4 regions of the Glutamicibacter bergerei genome follow, and region 1 is predicted to be linked to each of the others. Evidence: riboswitches for the same ligand, from Rfam matches in the RefSeq annotation. Region 1 holds a riboswitch; each other region holds the start of a gene.
What was found. A riboswitch is a leader RNA that binds a small molecule or an ion and turns the genes downstream of it on or off. The one in region 1 is predicted to bind S-adenosylmethionine.

Region 1 (5,220 bases):
GTGGCAGTCATAGTCTGCCCCCTTTACAAGTTTATGGATACCCTCACGGGTTAGAAGCGGAAGGTTTTGCTGATGGCCCGGCCAAGCGTTGCGGTGAGCATGACGGCAGCAACAATAACAAGTCCTGGAAGGGTGGTCAGCCACCAGGCCACGGTAAGGTATTGGCGCCCTTCGGATATCAGCAGCCCCCATTCGGGAGTAGGCGGTGGCGAACCGAAACCCAGAAAGCCCAGCCCGGAAATCGCTAGAATCGCCGCGCCGAGGTCTACCGCCAGGAGGGCGAGGATCGGACCGATCACGTGCGGAAGGATGTGGCGGCGCAATACGCTGAAGTAGCCACCCCCGCTCATCAAGGCCGCCTGGACAAAGTCACGTGCGCGCACCCGCAGCACCTCGGTGCGTACTAGTCGTGCGAAGGCAGCGATCGAGGCAATACCCACGCCGAGACCCAACGAGAAGGGGCCGGGTTCGGTTGCGGTAACAAGAATCAGTGCAATCAAAAACGCCGGAATCGCCAGCACGACGTCGACAAAGCGCATCGCCACCGAGTCTGCAAAACGTCCGGCGGTGGCCGCCAACAGGCCAAGTAAGCTACCGACCACACTACCGATGAGACAGGCAAGGCCGGCCGTCATCAGTGTTTGGCTGGTTCCGTGAACCACACGGGCGTAAACGTCACGTCCCAGATGATCGGTACCGAACGGGTGTGCCGTCGAGGGCGCCGAGAGTTTCTCCTGTGGAACACCGGTAATCGGGTCCGCGCCGGTGAACAGGCCAGGCAGCAACGCCCACGCCACGAGGACCGCAAGTGGAATGAGCACCCACCAAGCGCCCAACCACGCGCGCACCTTGCTCCGGGTTGTCGGTGTTGGCTCTGGGCGTTGTGGCGCCGTGGCTGTGGAACTCACGGTCACATCGTTGTTAGTGCGTTCGGTCAATAGACTCATGATCGTTTCCTCATCCCTTAGACAACTAGTGCGCGGGGCGAACCCGCGTGGGCGGTAATGATGCGTGGATCAAGCTTCGGATGAATCAGGTCAACGAGCAGGTTCACCACGGTGAATGCCGCAGCCGTGAGCAAGACCAGCCCTTGCACCAACGGAATATCTTGTACGGTGACCGCTTGCAACACCAACTGCCCCAAACCGGCACGGGCGAAGACGGTCTCGGTGATAACCGATCCAGCCAGCAGCGTGCCGACCGTAATACCCGCAATGGATAGAGCCGAAGGTGCCGCATTTTTCAGGGTGTGGCGGTAGAAGATCCAGGATTCACTGGCTCCCTTAGCTCGCAGCACATCAACGAATGGCTGCCGGTTCACTTCCTGCACGCTTTTGATCAGCACCTGCGCTATGGGTGCGCTGAGGTGAATTGCTAAGACGATGATCGGCACCGCCAACGCGAGCAATGAGCCGTCGGGGAATAAGGACATCACACCGAGCTGAACAGCGAGGATCTGCAACAGCACCAACCCAAGCCAGAACACGGGAATCGAAATCATCAACGGTGGCAAGTTGAGCAACGCTTTGCGCACTGTGTTGTTGCGCGACAGGCTAGCTGCCGCGGTCAAGAGCACCGCGAGCACAATGGCCAATGCGAAGGCGCTACCGGCGAGGATCAACGTAGAGCCGATGACCTCACCGATGCGGGTGGATACCGCCGACCCCGAGGACAACGAATACCCCAAGTCCCCGGTGAATAGCCCGCCAAGCTGATTGAGATACTGAACGATCAGCGGCTGGTCATATCCGTAGTAGGCCTTCATCTGTGCGATGGTGGCCGGATCGGCAGAGGAGTCTGCGGAAAGGAAGATTGTCACCGGGTCGTTCGGCAATGCCTGCACCGCCAGAAATACTGCGGTGTAGGCCAACAAAATCACCAGTAGTGCCTGCCCTATGCGTTTAGCAATGTATCCACCCATGATGTGTTTCCTTAACCGTTGCTCTTCCAAGCACCCTGGAAGATTGGTGCGGTGCCGGAAGTGAAGTCGATATGTGCGTCCTTATTGGCGCCGTATACCTGCACTTCATCCCACAGCACGAGGGTCAGCGCCTTGTCGAGTACCAGCTCACGCTGTTCTTCTTCCACGAGTTTCAGGTGTTCTTCCTCGGTGGTCGCCGCCTGCTCACGGGTGAACAGGTCGTTCAGTTCTTTGTCTGCATTGAGGGTCTGGTTGTTAGTGGCCGGTGCATAAACCGGGCCCAGGCCTCCGTAGGCAAACTGCCTGGTTCCGAAGAATTCGATCTGGTCATCGACCATGGCGTTAGTGAGGAAAGAATTATCTGCAGCACGGTTCACCAGCTGAACACCGATCTGGCGCCACTGCTGCTCAATCAGTTCAAAAGCAGGCTTAATGACCACAGAGTTATTCGAGCTGGCTACTGTGATTTCAAGTTTCTTGCCGTCCTTTTCACGGATCCCATCCGTACCCACCTTCCAGCCAGCCTCCTCGAGCAACAACTTGGATTTTTCCGGGTCATAGCCAAGCTCTGCGGAAAGGTCCACAAAACCTGGAGCCTGATGGTTGAGGATCGAACCGGCGAGGACATAGCTGTCAGAAAGCACCGTGTCCTTCAACGCCTGCCGGTCGATACCTACCTGCAATGCCTGGCGCACCTTCGGGTCATCCAGCTTGCCTGAGCCGATGCGTATCGCTGCGTGATTAGTTGTCAGATCGACGCCCTGCGCGGCCAATACCTGGCCACCGCCAGCGCTGAGCACATCCTCGTCTACCGGTTGCAGCCCGCGGACCAGATCAACCTGGCCTGATTGCGCGGCACCAGCACGGTGGGCCACCTCGGGCAGGTATTTGATCACCAACTTTTCCAGGTAGGCATCTGCCTGGTTTGCTGCGGTTTCTGGCGCCCAGGCGTAATCATCCCGGCTGGTAAAAACAACTTCTTCATCGGCTTTTTCGGATTCAAAGACAAACGGGCCGGAACCAACAATTTTCGCGATCGCTGTTTGTCCTGCGTTATCCAGCTTCAGGGTCTCCGGGGAGACTAGCCCGGCAGTGACCGAAGACGTCGCACGGAGGAAGTTAGCATCCGGGCGCTTCAGCGTCACCTTGACCTTGTTCTTGTCTACAACTTCGGAGCTTTTGTAAGCGGCGAAATCTACGTTGGGCTGAATCTGTGCCGATTTAATGCCTAAGCCCAGGGCATCTAGGTTCTTTTGCACTGCTTTGGCGTCTAGGTCCGTGCCGTCCGAAAAAGTTACACCGTCGCGGATAGTAAAGGTGAATTCCGTTTGCGTCTTATTCGCGGTGAAGTCCGAGGCAATCCAGCCCACAACTTTCCCGGATTCAACGTCAAAGTAGGTCAACCGGTCCAGTACCGAGTTGAGCACATTGGCCTTCTCATAGAATCGTGCGGCCTGGGTCTGCCAGTTATTGATCGGGGTGACTTCCGCGAAGGTAAAGGTTCCGCCTTCCACCGGCGTTCCGCTACCTGCGGCCGTCGTAGGATCGGAGCTTTGACCCGTTGCGTTGCTTCCGTCACAGGCTGTCAACGTTAATCCAACTGCTGCCAGCAACGCCACGGTCTTAAGACCAAGGTTCTTATTGCGCATTTTCTGGTGTTCCTCTCGGTAAGTTCCCGAGGATTACGCCTAGATCCTGGCCCTACCGCAAGGTTGCGGGAAGGGAAAAGACAGACTTCTCCCCTGTGTGGACCGTTGCGAAATCTAGCAATCTCCATCGGTCCTGGCCTTAGCACCGCTCCTGCTAAAGGACGGTTGCTGCGACGTCAACGAGCCAGGTCTCTCAGTCGCTCTGGATGGTTAGCATTCGGTGTGTTTTCCGAATAATTCAAGTCTGTGCCCGGGGCTATGGTGTGACCAACCATGACGTCATATACGCGTCACGAAGCCATCTGCGAGCTGCTCGACACGGAAAAACGCGTCACATTCTTCTCAAGATCTCGTCATAAGTCACTTCGTGACGCTGTTACAAATTATTCCTTGACGGTACTCCAAAACTGCGCGTTAATTTCAGCTGAAAAATCTTAAAAGTTAAGGTCAGTTCGAACCGAGATAGTTCGAACTGACCTTTCAGTTCGGCTTGGTTGCCAGATACGCTACTTCGCCGATACCGGAGTCAGTACACCGTGCACTAAGGGATCTTCCGTGCTTTCCAGATACTCCTGCAACCGCGGGTCGGAGAAGACCTCAATCAGTTTTGCAGCGTCAGGGGTCTTGGAGAATTTGGTACCAAAAATTAGCTTTGAGGCGAAAGTCCTCGGTGGTTCAGGGAACAGGAGTCCTTTATCTCGACCCACTTTTCCGGCATCAAACTGTGAGACATAACCAATCGCGACATCCACGTCGTCAAGCATGCGTGGCATGGTCATCAGCTCCGCTTCCTTCAGCTTGAATTCATGCGGATTGTCTACCACGTCAGCCATTTTGGCAGTGCGTGGTTCGATGTCTGGGTTCAGGCCGAGCAGACCTTCGCGTTCGAGCAGCCAGAGCGCCTGGCCCTGGTTCGCGACGTCATTGGGAAGTAGCAGTGTCGCCCCCTTGGGCAGTTCCTCGACCGAGCCATACCGGCTGGAGTACAACCCGAAGCCCCACTGATAGAGCTCTACGGTTGCGGTGAGATCAACACCGGCGGCCTCTGCAGACTGTTTCATGTACCACTCGTGTTCAAAAATGGTCGCATCGAATTGCCCCTCGGCCACGGCGCGGTTGGCCTGGATCGAATCCTGCAACCCAACGGCTTCAATTTCAATTCCGTAGTCCGGTGCAATGTTCTCGGCGACGTATTTCAGTATCTGCTCTTCCCCGGCCATCGCTGGTTCGTAGTGGACCTTGAACTTTGTCTTGCTTGGCTGATTGGCTGCGAGTGCGGGCGTAGATCGTTGCTGTACTAAAAGTGCGCCAAGTACGAGTGCCACGATGGTCGCGCAAGCGGCGATGGTCCAGGGCAACTTGGCGGTGTTTTTGCGAAGGGTGAAGCCGTGAACGTGGCCATTGGGTGAAGTTGTCATGATCTTCTCGTTTGTTTGAGGGCGCTTAGGGGCGTGCCAGCGCACGGGCGATACGGTCGCCGAGGAATTGGACTATTTGCACGGTCACGATCAGTGCGAGGATGGTCGCAATCATGACGTTCATATCAAAACGCTGGTATCCGTAGGTCACCGCAAGATATCCGATACCACCGGCTCCGATAGTTCCGGCGATCGCCGAGTACTCGACCATGGAGATGGTGTTCAGTGTGAT
Region 2 (5,220 bases), 990 kb from region 1:
CATGCTCGCGCTCGAAGTTAGCCGTGATGATGCCGCGAGTGTGAATGCTTGTGCTGATACCGGTCGTGATGCGCCAATTTTTTCAGGTTAATGTGGCGCTTGACCGCTGGGTAGTACCCGTTGAGATAACCGGTGGTGGTTGGGTGCAAGTTGAACGGGTCTTCAAGGTTAGCCAGATTAAAACTGATCCAGGATTGGGTGGCACCCACCCCATGGTTCATAAACGCTCCGGTCACCGAAACGAAGGAGCTATCCGTGCCTTTGGTGGCAGCCTTGATAGTTCGATTAAGCGTGTCCCCTAACTTATTCAGTGCCCGTGCGTTCTTGGCCGTGATCAATGGCTGGTCGCCGTGAGAACTGGTGAACAACCGCGGATAGCCCAGCACGAGGATCTTTGCGCCGGTGGCCGCATCGATCTGTTTGAGTGTGGATCGCACATCCGCACGCAGTGCCGGCATGGACGCGTAGCCGAGTTTCAGCATCCCCTGGCATTTCTCTGCGGTGCTCCCACCGGCACAGGCTGCGACGGTTTCACCCCACTGCAAATTATTTCCACCCAAGGTGAGGGTAACCAGATCTGCTTCCGCCAGTTGTGGAGCTACCCCGGCCGCGACCTGAGCAATCTGTGCAGTGTTAAAGCCTGTGCAGGCCGCATCGGCGGTGAGTTTGACGCCAGGTAACTGATCGATATTGGTTACGTGTGACGGGCCGGTGGTTTGCAGACAACCGTCGAAGGGACCGGGCTTAATAGATCCCGAGCCAAAGCCGGCAGAATACGAATCACCCAAATTTACGTAGTTGATCACCACGGTACTATTGCTTCGCGTGGTTGGTGCAAGTGCCGTGGCCGGTGCCATGCCTGCCAACAGAAGGCCGGCACTGGCGATGCCGGCGGCGATAAGCGTCAATAATCTGGACTTCTTGATGCCGTTCATTGGATTGTCCCCTGTTTACAGCGTGCGCTGTGTCTGGAACACCGCGCAAATTGCCCGTACTGCCGGGCCACCATCATAGGATTACGACTTTGACGGCAAATTCCCGAAGCCCTTGATCCCCACGATCTAGGGCTACCACCGGGCAAAATACGGCACCGGATGACGCACACGCAACCAGGTTGAGCCCTGTGTCTACGTTTGCCATATTCTACGCCGAACATTCATGCCGGTGAAGGTCAATGCAGAGTTCTATGTATGCGACAAATATTGGTCAAGCTAAAGTGTCGGTGCACTGGTTTATGCTGTTTATCAGGTTCAAGAGCCGTAGTCCTAAGTACCTGGCTGACTACGCGGCAACCCTCCTCCATCAGTGGGGTGCCCCAGGGGAAGAACCGGTCCGCGGTGAATATCCGAGGACAAGTTGATGAAAGGAACCACCATGTCTCATTCCGAGCTAATTGACGCGTATGGGTTGCCACAAACCGAGCTGGCAGCCAAAAATTCTAGGCTGGCCTGGGAACGCCGGTGGACCGCGGTGCTACTAGAGCACAACTACACTCCGGCGGGGCTCTACGATAATAAGTTTTCCCAGTTTATGGGCTTGAACAGTGTCAGTCGCGGACTGCTTCACGGGACCTCTGCATTGCGTCCTGAGCTCTGGCGCGACTATGCGCAGCGGTGGGAAAAAGTTGGGGTGAACCCCGAATTATTTGCCTTGATTCTTTCGCTGCTACCGGACGCAGTGGACACCGCCTTGCGAGCTGCGTCGGATCTGACCGCTGAGTTCGCGCTGCATGACCGGTTGCGCACTCTAAATATCGATGGCGGGCTGTGGGGTTCTGACAGCCAACAGCTGATCCCCGAACAGTGGGCCGACTTTCCATATCTGGTTCAGAAGGTCGGTCCAACCCGAGCCTTGAGGTGTTTCCTCAGCGCCGGCCGCGACCAGTAATCACGCGGCCAGTAACAACTAAGTAGGGCGTTAACCCCAACACTTGATGCCCGGCACTTGGCGCCGGGCATCAAATTTTGAACAGTATTTAGCGCAGCACCACGGTGCGGTTGCCCCAGAGGAACACCCGTCCCTCACAGTGCCACTTCACCGCATTGGACAGCGCCTTGGCCTCGGTATCGCGCCCGGCGATCACCAAGTCCTCGGCGGTGTAGGTGTGGTCCACCTCTTGGACCTGCTGGGCGATAATCGGCCCCTCATCGAGATCTGCGTTCACATAGTGCGCCGTAGCTCCCACGGTCTTCACCCCGCGGTCCCAGGCCTGGTGGTACGGCTTGGCTCCTTTAAAGGAAGGCAGGAAGGAGTGGTGGATATTAATGGTGCGTCCCGAAAGCTTGGTGGATAGCTTATCGGAGAAGATCTGCATATAGCGCGCGAGCACCACCAGTTCGGTGCCGGTCCTCTCGATGATCTCTTCCAGCTTCGCTTCGGCGGCAGGCTTGGTGTCCTTGGTGACCGGGATGTGGTGGAAGGGGACCTTGTGCCATTCCACCAGCGAACGGTGATCAGGGTGGTTAGAGACCACACCAACAATGTCGATAGGCAGCGAGCCGGTGTGCGCACGGTGCAACAGGTCGTTGAGGCAGTGCTCAAATTTAGAGACCATGATGAGCACTTTGGTGCGTTGTCCGCGCTCACGAAGCTGCCAATCCATCTGGCGCTCGGCGGCGATTGGCGCAAATTCTTCGCGCATCTTTTCCAGCAGGCCAGGGACGTCATCCCCGGAGAAGTCCACACGCATGAAGAGGCGTTGGGAGGACATATCGTCATACTGTTTCAGTTCAACGATGGTGCGTTCGTGTTCTACTAAAAAGCCGGTGACATCGTGTGCGATGCCCATGCCCTCTGGGCACTGCAACGTCAGTATGTGTCGGATCTGGTCGCCCATCAAGGTCCTTCCGTGGTTCGTCTTTGAAACCTAGTGCAGGCAACTATTGGGTCGGTCCAGTTTGGACCGACCCAACGGTTGCAGCCATTCTCCCAAGCGAACTTGGTAGGTGGTGATCGTTCTGTGGCTAGATTACCGGTTCCGAAGCAAACTCGTTCATTGCGTCGACCAACCAATGCACCACATGCTCGGTGAATGAGGCGCGTGGCATCAGGTACCAACCATTTTCGGTGGTGCGCCAGAGCAGGATGGGCACGTTAGCCAGCGTGGTGGTGATCGCCTGGTTGACCGCAAAACTGCGTGGATGCAGGTCTGCCGGGCAACTCTTGCGAAGCACCAAGGATGCTGCCTGACCGGTGAGCTCGAGCACCGTACGGTTTGCCGACAGGTCGGTGACTTGGCCTTCATGCTCAGCCAAGGCAGCTTCCAAGGTGGGGCTCAGATCTTCACCGGCGGCGTTGAAGACCGAAAATTCGTCCGGCCCCAACCAGAGCACCGCGGTGCCTGACACGTCTCCGGACACTTGACCGACCTGTTGCGGCAAGCCCACACCGGTAGCCTGTGCCAGAGCTTGATGGCCGGCGCTCCCCGGAACCGCACGCAGCGAGATCTGGGTGGAGAAAGCAATCTCGCGTAATGCGACGGCGCGTTGCCCGGTGACGGTGGCCGCGGCCATGAGCTGATCGAGGTGCGCTGCCGGTGAGCGGCGTAGCTCGGTGGTTGATTCGATAACACTGTGCTTAGCCATCTCGGCGGCTGCCTTCCGGATCGTAGAGGACGGTTTCTGAAACCACCACGTCGACCAGCTGGCCGCCGTATGGGGTTTTGAGCACTTCGCCGATGCGATTGCGCCCGTTCTTGATTAGCGCCAGGCCAAAGGTGCGGCCCAGTGCCGGGGAGTTGTAGGAGCTGGTGACCCAGCCTTCCATTGGGGTGATCCCGTTGTCGCTTAATGCGTCGGCAGTGACCAGTGCAGCACCTTCTGGAAGGCGCAGGCTCTTATCCACCGGCAACACGGAGACCAACTGCTTACGGTCCTCGCGCTGGTTATCTTCGCGGCTAAAGGAACGCTTGCCCACGAAATCTTTCACCTTGGAAACAACCCATTCCATGCCTGCATCCTGGGGGGTCACCGTGCCGTCGGTATCTTGCCCGACGATGATGAAGCCCTTCTCGGCGCGTAGCACGTGCATGGTTTCGGTGCCGTACGGGGTGATGTTGTACTCCTGGCCGGCGTCGAATACCGCTTCCCAGGTGCGCAACCCGTACCAGCTCGGTACCGCAATTTCGAAGGCCAGCTCGCCGGAGAAGGAAATCCGGCTGATCCGGGCAGGGGTGCCGTTCTCCAAGAGCGTGTCCTCAAAGGCCATGAATTTGAATGCCTCGTTGGAGACGTCCAGTTGCGGCGCCAGCTTAGCGATCACCGCACGGGACTTCGGGCCAACCACCGCGACGGTGGCCAGTTGCTCGGTGACCGATGTGAAGACGACATCCAGCTCAGGCCATTCGGTCTGCGCCCATTCTTCCATCCAGTCCAGCACATCTGCGGCGCCACCGGTGGTGGTGTGCATCAAGAAACGGTCCTCGGCCAGTCGCAGGGTCACCCCGTCATCGAAGATCATGCCGTCGGCCTTGCACATGACGCCGTAGCGGCCCATGCCAACTTTTAGCTTGGTGTAGCCGTTGGTGTAGATGCGGTTGAGGAATTCTGCTGCGTCCGTGCCACGGATCTCAATTTTGCCCAACGTACTGGCGTCGAGCATGCCCACCGATTCGCGCACCGCGGCGCATTCACGGTACACCGCTTCGTCCATGGTTTCACCCGCCTGTGGGTAGTACCAGGGGCGCTTCCACTGACCGACATCCTCAAATTCGGCGCCATGGGCCAAATGCCAGGAGTGCATCGCGGTGATGCGAGCCGGATCCAACAGTTGACCACGGTTACGCCCAGCCAGCGCCACGAAGGACACCGGAGTATATGGGGCCCGGAAGGTGGTGGTGCCGATTTCTGCAGGGTTTTCAATACCGAGAACCGCGGCGATCACGCCAATCGCTGCCACTCCTGAAGTTTTACCCTGGTCGTTGGCGGTGGAGATCGAGGTGTAACGCTTCACGTGTTCTACCGAGCGCATGCCAGCCCCGGTGGAACGCAACACGTCGGCGACAGTTTGATCGCGTTGTAGGTCCACGAAGTGGTTCTTGTAGTGCACTGCGTCTTCGCCGAAGCGTGAGGCAATCAGCCACACCGGGCGGGTTTCACCCAGCGGCTCCTCAACAGCCTCGGGAATACGGGCGGTGGTTTCATACCCGGCTTTACTAGCAGCAGCGGCGCCAGCGGCGGCACCGGTTGATAGAGCGCCCGCGGTGTCAAAACGTCCGATAAG
Region 3 (5,220 bases), 340 kb from region 1:
AGGCGTACGTAGTCTTCACTATTTCGGTTTTCGGCAACCTTGTAGACCTCAGCCTGGGCTTCATTCACGATGGCGTCAACTTCGCCATCTGGCGAGTAACCCATCTGCACGATACGTGTTCCGGCATCCACCAGACGGCGAAGCACCGCCCGCTCACGGACAATCTCAGCGTAGTAGCCGGCGTTTGCGGCCGTTGGTACCTGTTGGATGAGATTGTGCAGATAGGCAGCTCCACCGACGCGGGCGATTTCGCTGCGCTTGGTGAGCAGATCCGAGACGGTCACTGCATCGGCAGGTTCACCACGACCGTAGAGATCGATAATTGCATCGAAGATTGACTCGTGGGCTGGACGATAAAAATCTGTTCCACGCAACACCTCAACCACGTCGGCGATGGCATCTTTAGACAGCATCATGCCGCCGAGAACCGACATTTCGGCAGGAATATCCTGCGGCGGGGTACGACCCGCCTCAGAACCCTGACTTTCGTAGACCGGTTCCGCACTCATAACAGACACTTCCATCCCCTATTGAACCTCTGGGAAATACCCTTGTGCCCCGATGGCAACGCTCAAGCATGTCACTGCCGACCGACGCTATAGCGTCAGCGGTACCTGTGGATATATCAGTCCCAAAGCCAACACTAGGTCTCTTATCTATAGCCGTAAACTCGGTTATCCACAAGATCTGTGGATAAGCATGCTCTCGCTGTGGATGACCCTGTGCGTGACTTGGGGAGAAGCTTGTGGATTACCACACTTAAACTCATTGAACTATGAGTTGACTAGTATAAATATATTTTGACGCCTGTGGATAGAAAGTTTATTTCTTTGTAGAGACAATCTTCTCAACTTACGTTATCCACAGGATAAAGTCCGGAATTACGGTGTATTTCGCCTTATGATGGAACTTATCCACGCACTGTCCACATGCATGTGGACAGTTTTGTGGATAATCAACAGTCTTAGAAGTCGGTAGTCACAGCGACTATAAGCTACTGAGTCGTAACTTTGGGCGAAGTAATCCACAATTAAGCTCAAAGTCGCCCGCGTCGACTTGTGACGCACGGAGTCCCGGCATCAACTCGAGACCTACTGCTTAAACAGCATCGCGCCGCCGGCCTCTTGATCAAGAGGCCGGCGGCGCGAAAAAGCTATTTAGACGAATTCCGGGACCGGTAACGAGTGAAATCGTGAATCATGGAAGATCGATGGAAGATGCTCGGCCAGCTTATGGCCATGAACTTCTAGCAGTACCACCCAGTGATCTCCCGCTTCTACCTCACTATAAATTGAGGTGTCGAGCCATAGTGTGGAGTCCTCAATGAACAATGAACCATCGGCGCTACTGTGTGTATTAATACCGAGGAACCGATCGCCCTTCTTCGATGCGATCTGCCCGCAGACTCCTTCATTGCGCTCACTGAGCACTGAGACACCTATGCGGTTAGCACCGCGCAACTTTGGCCAGGTATTTGAGGTTTTCTGCACCGCAAACATCACTAACGCGGGTTCCAGTGAGACCCCCACGGTGAACGAGGAGGCAACAATTCCCGTCTTCTCACCGTCGATATCGGCGCAAAGCGCGGCAACTCCGGATGGGTGCTGCGCGAAAACTTTGCGTAACGTCAGCGCGTCAAGCTCTTGATTCAAAGACATGCTTTGCTTCCTTTACTTCATACACATCGGTACGGCGACGGTCGGCGACAGGACAAAAGCACCTACTGCTTACTTTGGCCCGCCGTCGAAGGTTTTACGCCTCGATGTGCGGTACTTGTATCGTGCGGTGTTGCACGACACCGAATCCTCACCTGGAGCACCCCGCTACCGTATAGAGGGTTGCCGGCCAGCTAGCCAGGGCTTTTGCTGACGCTCATGATTCTGATTAAACGATATTGGGCAACGTGCGTAACCGTCAAACAAATCGCTTCGCAAATCGAAATATTCGAGCTGAAATTCGATGAGCACCCATTTTTTGTTGGCAAATCAGAAAATTATTCATTTTTAGCGCTGCTCAGACTTATCCCAATACTCCCTTGCGCATTAAACCAAAGTTGCTAGCCTGATCCCATGCGTCCCGGACCAGTAGCCATCGGTAAAACCACTGCTTACCTCGGTATTGCCCTGGCCTGCGCTGTTTCCATAACGGCCTGCACTGCGCAGCCATCAGCACCACCAGTCAACGTCTCCAACAGTGGTTCTGCATCACAAACAGCCGAACCCCGCATCGTTGCCGATGAGCTAAATGCTCCCTGGTCAATGGTTTTCGCGGAGAGTACGCTCTTGGTTTCAGAACGTGATTCTGGACGAATATTGGAAATAGACACGGAAGGAAATCAGCGGCAAGTTAGCAAACTCAACGACGTAGTTCATGGTGGTGAGGGTGGACTGCTCGGGCTGGCTTATCAACGGCCATACCTGTTCGCCTATTCGACCGCCGCCGATGGGAATCGAATCCAGCGCTTTGAGGTAACTGGAGAGGCTGGAAATCTGAGCCTCACAAATCCACAAACGCTTATTTCAGGGCTACCTTCGGCAACGATCCACAATGGCGGACGGTTGGCCATCGGACCAGATTTGATGCTCTACGCAACCGTTGGTGATGCCGGAAATGAATCTTTGGCCCAAGACCTAGACAGCTTCGGCGGAAAGATCTTGCGACTAACCATCAACGGTGAAGTTCCGGAAGATAATCCTTTTCCCGATTCTCCGGTGTTTAGCTTCGGTCATCGTAATCCGCAGGGACTCGCCTGGGCTAGCGATGGAACCATGTACGCCAGCGAGTTTGGGCAAAACCGCTGGGACGAGCTGAACCTGATCAGAGCGGGTGCTAACTACGGGTGGCCGGTCACCGAAGGTATCGCCAATAATGCTGACTACGTTGACCCGCTCCAGCAATGGAGCACTGAGTCTGCGAGCCCTAGTGGCATGAGCATTCACCAGGACGTACTTTATGTGGCTAACTTGCGTGGTGAACGGTTGCGAATCATCGATTTGAACTCACCGAGTGATTCCACCGAAGCCTTCACCGGCAGCTACGGAAGGTTTCGGGACGCAGCGGTCACTGCTGCCGGAGAGCTTTGGGTATTGACCAATAACACCGATGGCCGCGGTACCGCGCAGGAATCTGATGACAAGATTCTCGGTATTTTTCCCGCAAAGTTTAGTCAGTGACATAGTCACTGACCGCTGAATTTCGCCCACTCGACGCAATGAGACTGCGTTTCTTTGTTTGACCCTGCGGTTCATGCCACGATATTAGATGGAAGTGCTTCAGCTCACATCTGCAAATTGAAGTAAACCACAACGATGAATCGAAGGATGTCGCGCACATGGTCATGACTCAGGCAAACCATTCGGAACTCACCCCTCTGCGTTTCCTACAGCGTTCGGCCGAGGTTTATCCATCCAAGACCGCGATCATTCACGGCTCACGAAATTACAGCTACGCACAATTTGAGTCCCGTGTGCAACGCTTTGCGCAGGCCATCAGGACGCGTATTAACCCAGGTGACCGGGTAGCCGTGTTGGCCCCCAATACTCCAGAAATGCTGATGGCGCACTACGCGGTACCACTGGCAGGAGGCGTGCTGATCGCTTTAAATACGCGACTCACCGCCCACGAGCTGCGCTACATCATGGATCACTCCGAGGCGAAGATACTTTTTGCCGACACCGAGCTGTTGGCTAATACTTCAACCTTGCGTGCCGAGATTCTGAGCCTCGAAGCACTGATTGAGATCACCGACGACCAGTACACCGGCCAACGCCCCGAGGTTGCGGTGGACGGGACGCTAGAGGAGCTGCTTGATACTGTCTCGACGGCGGAACCGCTGGCCTACGAGGTGGCAGATGAGCGCGCACCCATCGCCTTGAACTACACCTCGGGCACCACGGGGAAACCCAAGGGAGTGCTCTACTCGCATCGCGGCAGCTACCTGAACTCGCTCTCCGAGGCGCACCACCAGGGATTCACCACCCAAACCCGCTACCTCTGGACACTGCCAATGTTCCACTGCAATGGGTGGTGCACACCCTGGGCGGTCACCGCAGCCGGCGGCACCCACCTTTGCCTGCGTGGTGTCCGCGAAGATGCAGTCTGGGATGGCATTGAAGAACTTGGCGCAACACACCTCTGCGGGGCTCCCACGGTCTGCTCGATCATTGCCGATGCGCCGCGCGCTCACCCGCTCCAGGCACCACTGCGCATCACCACCGCGGGCGCACCACCTTCGCCAGCAATTATCGCCAAGCTCCAAAAATTGGGTATCGAGGTAGTCCACGTGTACGGCCTGACTGAGGTCTATGGTCCCTACACGATCTGTGAATACCAAGACGAGTGGAATCAGCTGGGCGAAGATGAGCGTGCATCCCTGCTCTCCCGCCAGGGCGTGGGCATGCTGACCGCAGAAAGCGCCCGGATAGTTGACGAGAATATGGGCGATGTTCCCGCCGATGGACAGACCATGGGTGAGATTGTTTTGCGCGGAAACAACGTCATGATTGGCTACTACCGTGACGAAGCGGCCACAGAACAGGCATTTGCCGGCGGCTGGTTCCACACCGGGGATCTTGGGGTGATGCATCCCGACGGCTATATCCAGGTACGCGACCGGGCGAAGGACATTATCATTTCTGGCGGCGAGAACATCTCCACCATTGAGGTGGAACAGGCGTTGGCTTCTCACCCGGAAGTGTTGGACTTGGCAGTCGTGGGGGTGCCTGATGAGAAGTGGGGAGAGCGTCCGATCGCCTACGTCATCCGAGCCAGCGGGTCCACCCTAGATGAGGAGACCTTGATCGGTTTTGCTCGGGAAAAACTTGCCGGATATAAGGTTCCACGAACCATCGTTTTCCCACAGGATCTGCCACGTACCTCCACCGGCAAGGTACAAAAGAATGTCCTGCGCGCTCAAGGGTTGAGCGAAACTAAATGACCGTGGACCGGCCTTCACTTCAGGGTTCCGGGCAGGCCCGGGCAGGCGTAAGGTGAGTTGCACTTAGCTCATTACACCGGGAGTTCTCATGCCTGCGACATATACCTTTGACGTGTTTTCGAGCCTCGACGGATTTGGCGGCGCCTCGGGAAATTGGGGTGGTTACTGGGGCAAACAAGGCCCCGAACTTCTAGCCCGCCGTTTAGAGCAGTATGCATCCCCCTGTCATATGGTTTTCGGCTCCAACACCTTCAAGCTGTTCTCACAGTTTTGTGCGCAGGCCG
Region 4 (5,220 bases), 600 kb from region 1:
GCCCAATCCGGCATCCGGGCGCACTCCGTTGGCATAGTAGTCGCCCTGCGCAAAGTTGGGATCGAGGCGAATGGCCTCGGTCTGCACCTGCGCAAAAGCGATCTGTTCTGCCGTGGCTTGCGCCGTGGAGGCCATCACCACCACGTTCTTTACGCGTTGCGGGAATTCAACCGCCCATTCAAGGGCTCGTGCCCCACCCATGGAACCGCCGATGACCGTATGCCAGGAGTGCACCCCGAGCAGGTCGGCCAACCGCGCTTCGAGGCGCACGGAATCCTTGATGGTAATAAAGGGGAAGCGTGAACCCCAGGCGTTGCCGTGCTCATCTGGCGAACTAGGTCCGGTGGACCCATTGCAACCACCGATGATGTTGATGGCCACGACAAAATACTTGTCGGTATCAACAGTTAGCCCGGGGCCGACAAAATCTTCCCACCAGCCCGGGGTCTGCGAATCTCCGCGCGATACGTGCGCATCACCGGTCAACGCGTGCTTCACCAGCACCGCGTTGGTCCCCTCCGCGTTAAGCTGGCCCCATGTTTCGTAGGCCAACTCGATCTGCGGTAGGTAGCCACCGGTTTCGAAGGTGTACTCCCCCACGAACGCACGACGCAAAATGCCGTCTTGCCCGTCGGTAAGTTCCTGCGATGGCAGAGTTTCTTCGGTAGTCACTATGGATGCCATGCCTAAAGGGTTTCCTGCAATTCCTGGTGAGAGAGCTGCTTAGTGGCAGCAAAACCAAGTTGCAGATCAGCGAGAATATCCTTGATGTTTTCAAGTCCCACACTCAACCGAACGAGGCCCGGACGCACACCGGCGGCCAGACGTTCGTCTTCGGTCAATTGCGCGTGGGTGGTCGACGCCGGGTGGATGACGAGCGAACGAACGTCACCGAGGTTGGCCACATGTGAATGCAGCTCCAGCGCATCCACAAAAGCCTTGCCAGCTTCGAGTCCACCAGCAATATCGAAGGCAATAATCGCGCCGACACCCTTTGCCGAGTACTTCTGTCCGCGTTCAAACCACGGCGAGGAAGGCAGGCCAGCGTAAGCGACCTTTTCAACCTGCTCCTGGCTTTCAAGCCAGACGGCTACTTCCTTCGCGTTTTGCACGTGACGCTCGATACGCAGAGACAAAGTCTCCAGACCTTGAGCAATAAGGAAAGCATTAAACGGTGCGACAGCCGCGCCCAGATCGCGGAGCAACTGCACGCGAGCCTTCAGAATGTAGGCAAGATTGGCACCAAGGATGCCATCAACGCCCAGATCGCGGGCGAACACCAAACCGTTGTAGGACTCATCGGGGGTGTTGAAGTCCGGGAAACGTTCCGGATCCTTCGCAAAATCAAATTTGCCCGAGTCCACGATTACGCCGGCAATGGCGGTGCCGTGACCACCGAGGTACTTGGTGGCCGAGTGGATGACGATATCCGCGCCCCACTCGATGGGGCGGATCAGATATGGGGTTGCCAAGGTGTTATCAACCAGCAGTGGAACCCCGACCTCATGGGCAATCTGTGAGACTCCCTCGATGTCCAAAATGTCTTGGCGCGGGTTGGAGACGACTTCACCGAAGAAGGCCTTGGTATTTGGCTTCACCGCTGCACGCCACTGATCCAAGTTGTCTGGATCCGCCACGAAGGTGACCTCGATACCGAGCTTGCGCAGCGTGTGCTTGAGCAGGTTCTGCGTTCCACCGTAGAGGCTCGGGCTGGCCACCAAGTGGTCTCCAGACTGAGCCAAGTTGAGAATTGCGAGGGTGGTTGCTGCCTGCCCCGAGGCGACCAGCAGTGCGCCGACGCCGCCTTCAAGATCCGCGATACGGTTTTCGACCGCTTCCTGCGTTGGATTACCGATACGGGTGTAAATCGGCTCCAGCTCCTGCAGTGCGAAGCGAGCCGCGGCGCTCTCGGCGTTCGGGAAAACAAAAGACGTGGTTTGGAAAATCGGCAGGGCACGCGCACCGGTGACCGGATCTGGTTGCTGCCCGGAATGGATCTGGCGTGTTTCAAAAGACCAGTTGTTACTCATGGTTTCCTCCATATTGTTTGTCGACTATGGGGGTACACCACTCAAAAACACACCGACGGCAAATTCCTCGTCGAGGAGCTTTCGAAGGGGGTAACCCGCGCTTGTCCTCAACGCTTGGTGCGTCGAGGGCCAGGTCTTCACCCGGGGCACCCCACCGCGGCGGAGGGTTGCCGCCCAGTAAGCCGGGGCTTGTTACTGGGACTCATGACCTGACTCAAGTCTGCCCGATAGCCGAAGAATTTGGCAATATGAGATAGCTTAACGTGACTCAATCGGTCATATAGATCTTTAATGAAGAAATTTATGCAGACTGTTCGATCCCACCATTACCACTTAGGGTCGCCTAAGTCGAGACTGAGATCACATAGTGACATGATGGGGCACATGATGAGGCTAGATCACGTTAGTTACGCATGTGGCCCCGATGGGCTCATGCCAACCGCCGAAAGAATCTCCAAGGCTTTGGGCCTGGAATTCGTCAAGGGGGGCGTACATCCGCGTTTTGGAACGCGGAATGTAATTTTCCCGCTCAAGCACAACCAGTACCTAGAAGTTGTTGAAGTTCTAAACCACCCTTCCAGCGACAAAGCACCGTTTGGGCAGGCAGTACGAGCCCGCTCCGAGCTTGGCGGCGGCTGGATGGGATGGTGCGTTTCCGTTGAAGACCTCTCCAGCGCCGAAGAGCGGCTGGGACGTAAATCTGTTCCGGGAAACCGCAAGTTCCCAGACGGCCGCGAACTCACCTGGCAGCAAGTTGGAATCAAGGGGCTCATCGCTGATCCGCAGGTTCCGTATTTGCTTCGCTGGGACGCAGGAACGGAGGATTTGCACCCTTCGAAGGCTCTAGAGCCTGTAGGTGCGATTCAAAGCATCACTATCGCTGGTTCCCGCGACCGCGTCCTAGACTGGCTAGGCCAGCCAGAGAACGTCAATCTTGGCGCGGTGAGCATGGAATACGAAGCACCCAACGGCACTCCGGGCATCTTGTCGGTCACCTTTGAAACCGACAATGGTTTGGTCACGCTATAACAAAGAACGTCGAAATAAAGGGTAGGTGCGGACGGCAACGTCCTCGCCTACCCTTTGTCGTTCCAACTATCCAAGCCTTTTGCCTAGGACCACCACTTCTTGAGCTTCGTAGCCTAGCCGCTCGTAAAATCCGATCACATCAGTGTTCTCGGTACGCACCATGAGCTGTACTTTGGGCACCCCTTGTTCAGCAAGCCAACGCGACGCTGCCCCCATAATCTCCTGTCCAAACCCCTGGCCCTGCATGCCGGGTTGGACCGCCACGTAATATAGCCAGCCTCGGTGTCCGTCGAACCCAACCATGGCTGTAGCTACCAGTCTTTGCTCATGACGTCCCGCAAGAATCGTAGAGCTCTGATTCTCCAGTGTTTTACGTGCATCTGCCTCCGGATCATTCCATGGCCGCGTAAGCTCGACGCTCCGCCACAGGGCTGTTGCTTCGCCTATTTCGGTCAGTTTGAGTTCACTGATTTGCATAAGTAAAACGTACCGTTGAAAACGTCGTTTATTGCCATTGCGCAATGCTTGCCGTTGTGGGGTTAGCCTCCGATACCGATAGCGGGGCCGAAGAGCATGAACCCGACAAATCCCACTGCGTCCAACAAGAAGTGCGCGATCACCAACGGCATCACTCGCCCATATTTCTGGTAAATCCAACCGAAAATCACACCCATGGCTATGTTTCCCAGCATCGGGCCGACGCCTTGGTAGAGGTGGTAGCTACCGCGGATCAGCGCAGATCCGAGAATCAGCGTCCACGGTCCCAGGTTCAGCTTCTTACCGTAGGTAAACAGGAAACCGAGCATGATCACTTCTTCAAGCACCGCGTGGCGTACGGCAGAAAGCAGCAGCACCGGCACGCTCCACCAATAGTCACCAAGATTAGCCGTGGACAACGCGGTGGTTACTCCCAAGGCACGGCCTGCGGCATATACGCCCAGGGTTCCAAGGCCCATGGCAAGAAACAATCCGGCCCCAAGTAACAGATCTTTACCCGGACGGCGGAAGTCGAACCCTACATCCTTCACGCTTCGGCCCAGGGTGCGGTGCATCAAATACAGTGCGAGAAGAACCGGAATCAGTGCGAAGAAAATATCCAGCAACTGATAGGACAGGTCAAAGTATTCGCGCGTGTTTAACGGATTATTCATCGACGTGGTCTGGTCACGCAACGGCGCACGGCTCACCTTGTCGGCGAAACTAATCAGTGAATACACCGCGCTCTGCCCCAAAGACAGGGCTAGAACCAAGATGATCTCAAACCTGAGAGTTTTGCGGGTTGCTGTCTGCTCAATTTGTTCAGCGTTCACATTTTCGATCATAGGCTGATCTGACTGTGCGCGTGCTGAGGAGCCTCATGACTAACCTGCGACAACCTGAAGTTGAGACCACCAGCAAGCTGAACAAAAAGAGTGCGAGTGAGTCGTCCTGTGGCATCGGAGGAAAAGGCGGGAAAGGCAATTTGTCGCGTTCAGTCACCGCCTCAGCTAGCTTGTCTGCAGGTGGAGGTGTGGGCATCAAAGCATTCAACGCAAATACGAACTTCACGGTCCAAAGCTCGCTAACTACAATTTTGTCTTCCGCGTCGTCTAAAATGAACTCACGTCAAATGTATGTTGCTCGCCCACAAAGCACTTTCTACATCTTCAAATGGCGGCAGTACACTGCGGGATTCAAAACTTCGAGCGGATCAGGGACTGCAATTTCTCCTACGGGAATCCAGTTCCGAGTAGTTGCTGCCTAACAAGGAATTAATCTTGAGATCAAAAAGCACTCTAATTTTCGCAACAATCGTTGCACTTGCCCTCTCATTCACAGGTTGCTCCGTTGGCAAATCAGAAATCTCCACACCATCAACAGGACCGTCGCTAGTGCCGATGCAAAAAAATGAAATTGCGGCGACCAAAACGACCATCGAAGAAAAGATCCAAACTGTCTCAGTTGGAATTCCACTGAATGGTGGCCAATATTCGCCGGTACTTGGACGCAAAGGCGAAGACACCTCGTCCACCGTGGTATGGCAGGATGACAAGCACCAGGATCAGGGAAAGATCAAAGTCATTTGCACGCCTGAAGGTGGGACTGTTCAGGAACAGATTGATGTCAACGGCTTTTCAAGCTCGCTAAGCTTCATCGTTAATGAATTGCAGGGGCGAGATTT

Region 2: linked by a shared signal. The riboswitch ahead of ACX5K5_RS13415 (hypothetical protein) and the one ahead of ACX5K5_RS01370 (ABC transporter substrate-binding protein) in region 1 are both predicted to bind S-adenosylmethionine.
Region 3: linked by a shared signal. The riboswitch ahead of ACX5K5_RS16315 (flavin reductase family protein) and the one ahead of ACX5K5_RS01370 (ABC transporter substrate-binding protein) in region 1 are both predicted to bind S-adenosylmethionine.
Region 4: linked by a shared signal. The riboswitch ahead of ACX5K5_RS04150 (bifunctional o-acetylhomoserine/o-acetylserine sulfhydrylase) and the one ahead of ACX5K5_RS01370 (ABC transporter substrate-binding protein) in region 1 are both predicted to bind S-adenosylmethionine.

The regions. Positions count from the first base shown of each region.
Region 1 covers NZ_CM137131.1:287,936-293,155, reverse strand. Annotated here, with positions in the region: gene ACX5K5_RS01385 (ABC transporter ATP-binding protein) at 1-11, opposite strand, end outside; gene ACX5K5_RS01380 (ABC transporter permease) at 51-947, opposite strand; gene ACX5K5_RS01375 (ABC transporter permease) at 965-1,921, opposite strand; gene ACX5K5_RS01370 (ABC transporter substrate-binding protein) at 1,933-3,570, opposite strand; SAM riboswitch class I at 3,692-3,783, opposite strand; gene ACX5K5_RS01365 (MetQ/NlpA family ABC transporter substrate-binding protein) at 4,077-4,988, opposite strand; gene ACX5K5_RS01360 (methionine ABC transporter permease) at 5,014-5,220, opposite strand, start outside.
Region 2 covers NZ_CM137131.1:2,888,785-2,894,004, forward strand. Annotated here, with positions in the region: gene ACX5K5_RS13410 (GDSL-type esterase/lipase family protein) at 18-935, opposite strand; SAM riboswitch class IV at 1,249-1,364, shown strand; gene ACX5K5_RS13415 (hypothetical protein) at 1,375-1,887, shown strand; gene purU (formyltetrahydrofolate deformylase) at 1,976-2,836, opposite strand; gene soxG (sarcosine oxidase subunit gamma family protein) at 2,964-3,584, opposite strand; gene ACX5K5_RS13430 (sarcosine oxidase subunit alpha family protein) at 3,577-5,220, opposite strand, start outside.
Region 3 covers NZ_CM137131.1:3,537,412-3,542,631, forward strand. Annotated here, with positions in the region: gene dnaB (replicative DNA helicase) at 1-509, opposite strand, end outside; gene ACX5K5_RS16315 (flavin reductase family protein) at 1,158-1,658, opposite strand; SAM riboswitch class IV at 1,765-1,880, opposite strand; gene ACX5K5_RS16320 (PQQ-dependent sugar dehydrogenase) at 2,070-3,173, shown strand; gene ACX5K5_RS16325 (acyl--CoA ligase family protein) at 3,332-4,936, shown strand; gene ACX5K5_RS16330 (dihydrofolate reductase family protein) at 5,025-5,220, shown strand, end outside.
Region 4 covers NZ_CM137131.1:888,426-893,645, reverse strand. Annotated here, with positions in the region: gene metX (homoserine O-acetyltransferase MetX) at 1-684, opposite strand, end outside; gene ACX5K5_RS04150 (bifunctional o-acetylhomoserine/o-acetylserine sulfhydrylase) at 687-2,030, opposite strand; SAM riboswitch class IV at 2,123-2,240, opposite strand; gene ACX5K5_RS04145 (VOC family protein) at 2,415-3,059, shown strand; gene ACX5K5_RS04140 (GNAT family acetyltransferase) at 3,126-3,536, opposite strand; gene ACX5K5_RS04135 (CPBP family intramembrane glutamic endopeptidase) at 3,599-4,381, opposite strand; gene ACX5K5_RS04130 (hypothetical protein) at 4,417-4,803, shown strand; gene ACX5K5_RS04125 (hypothetical protein) at 4,817-5,220, shown strand, end outside.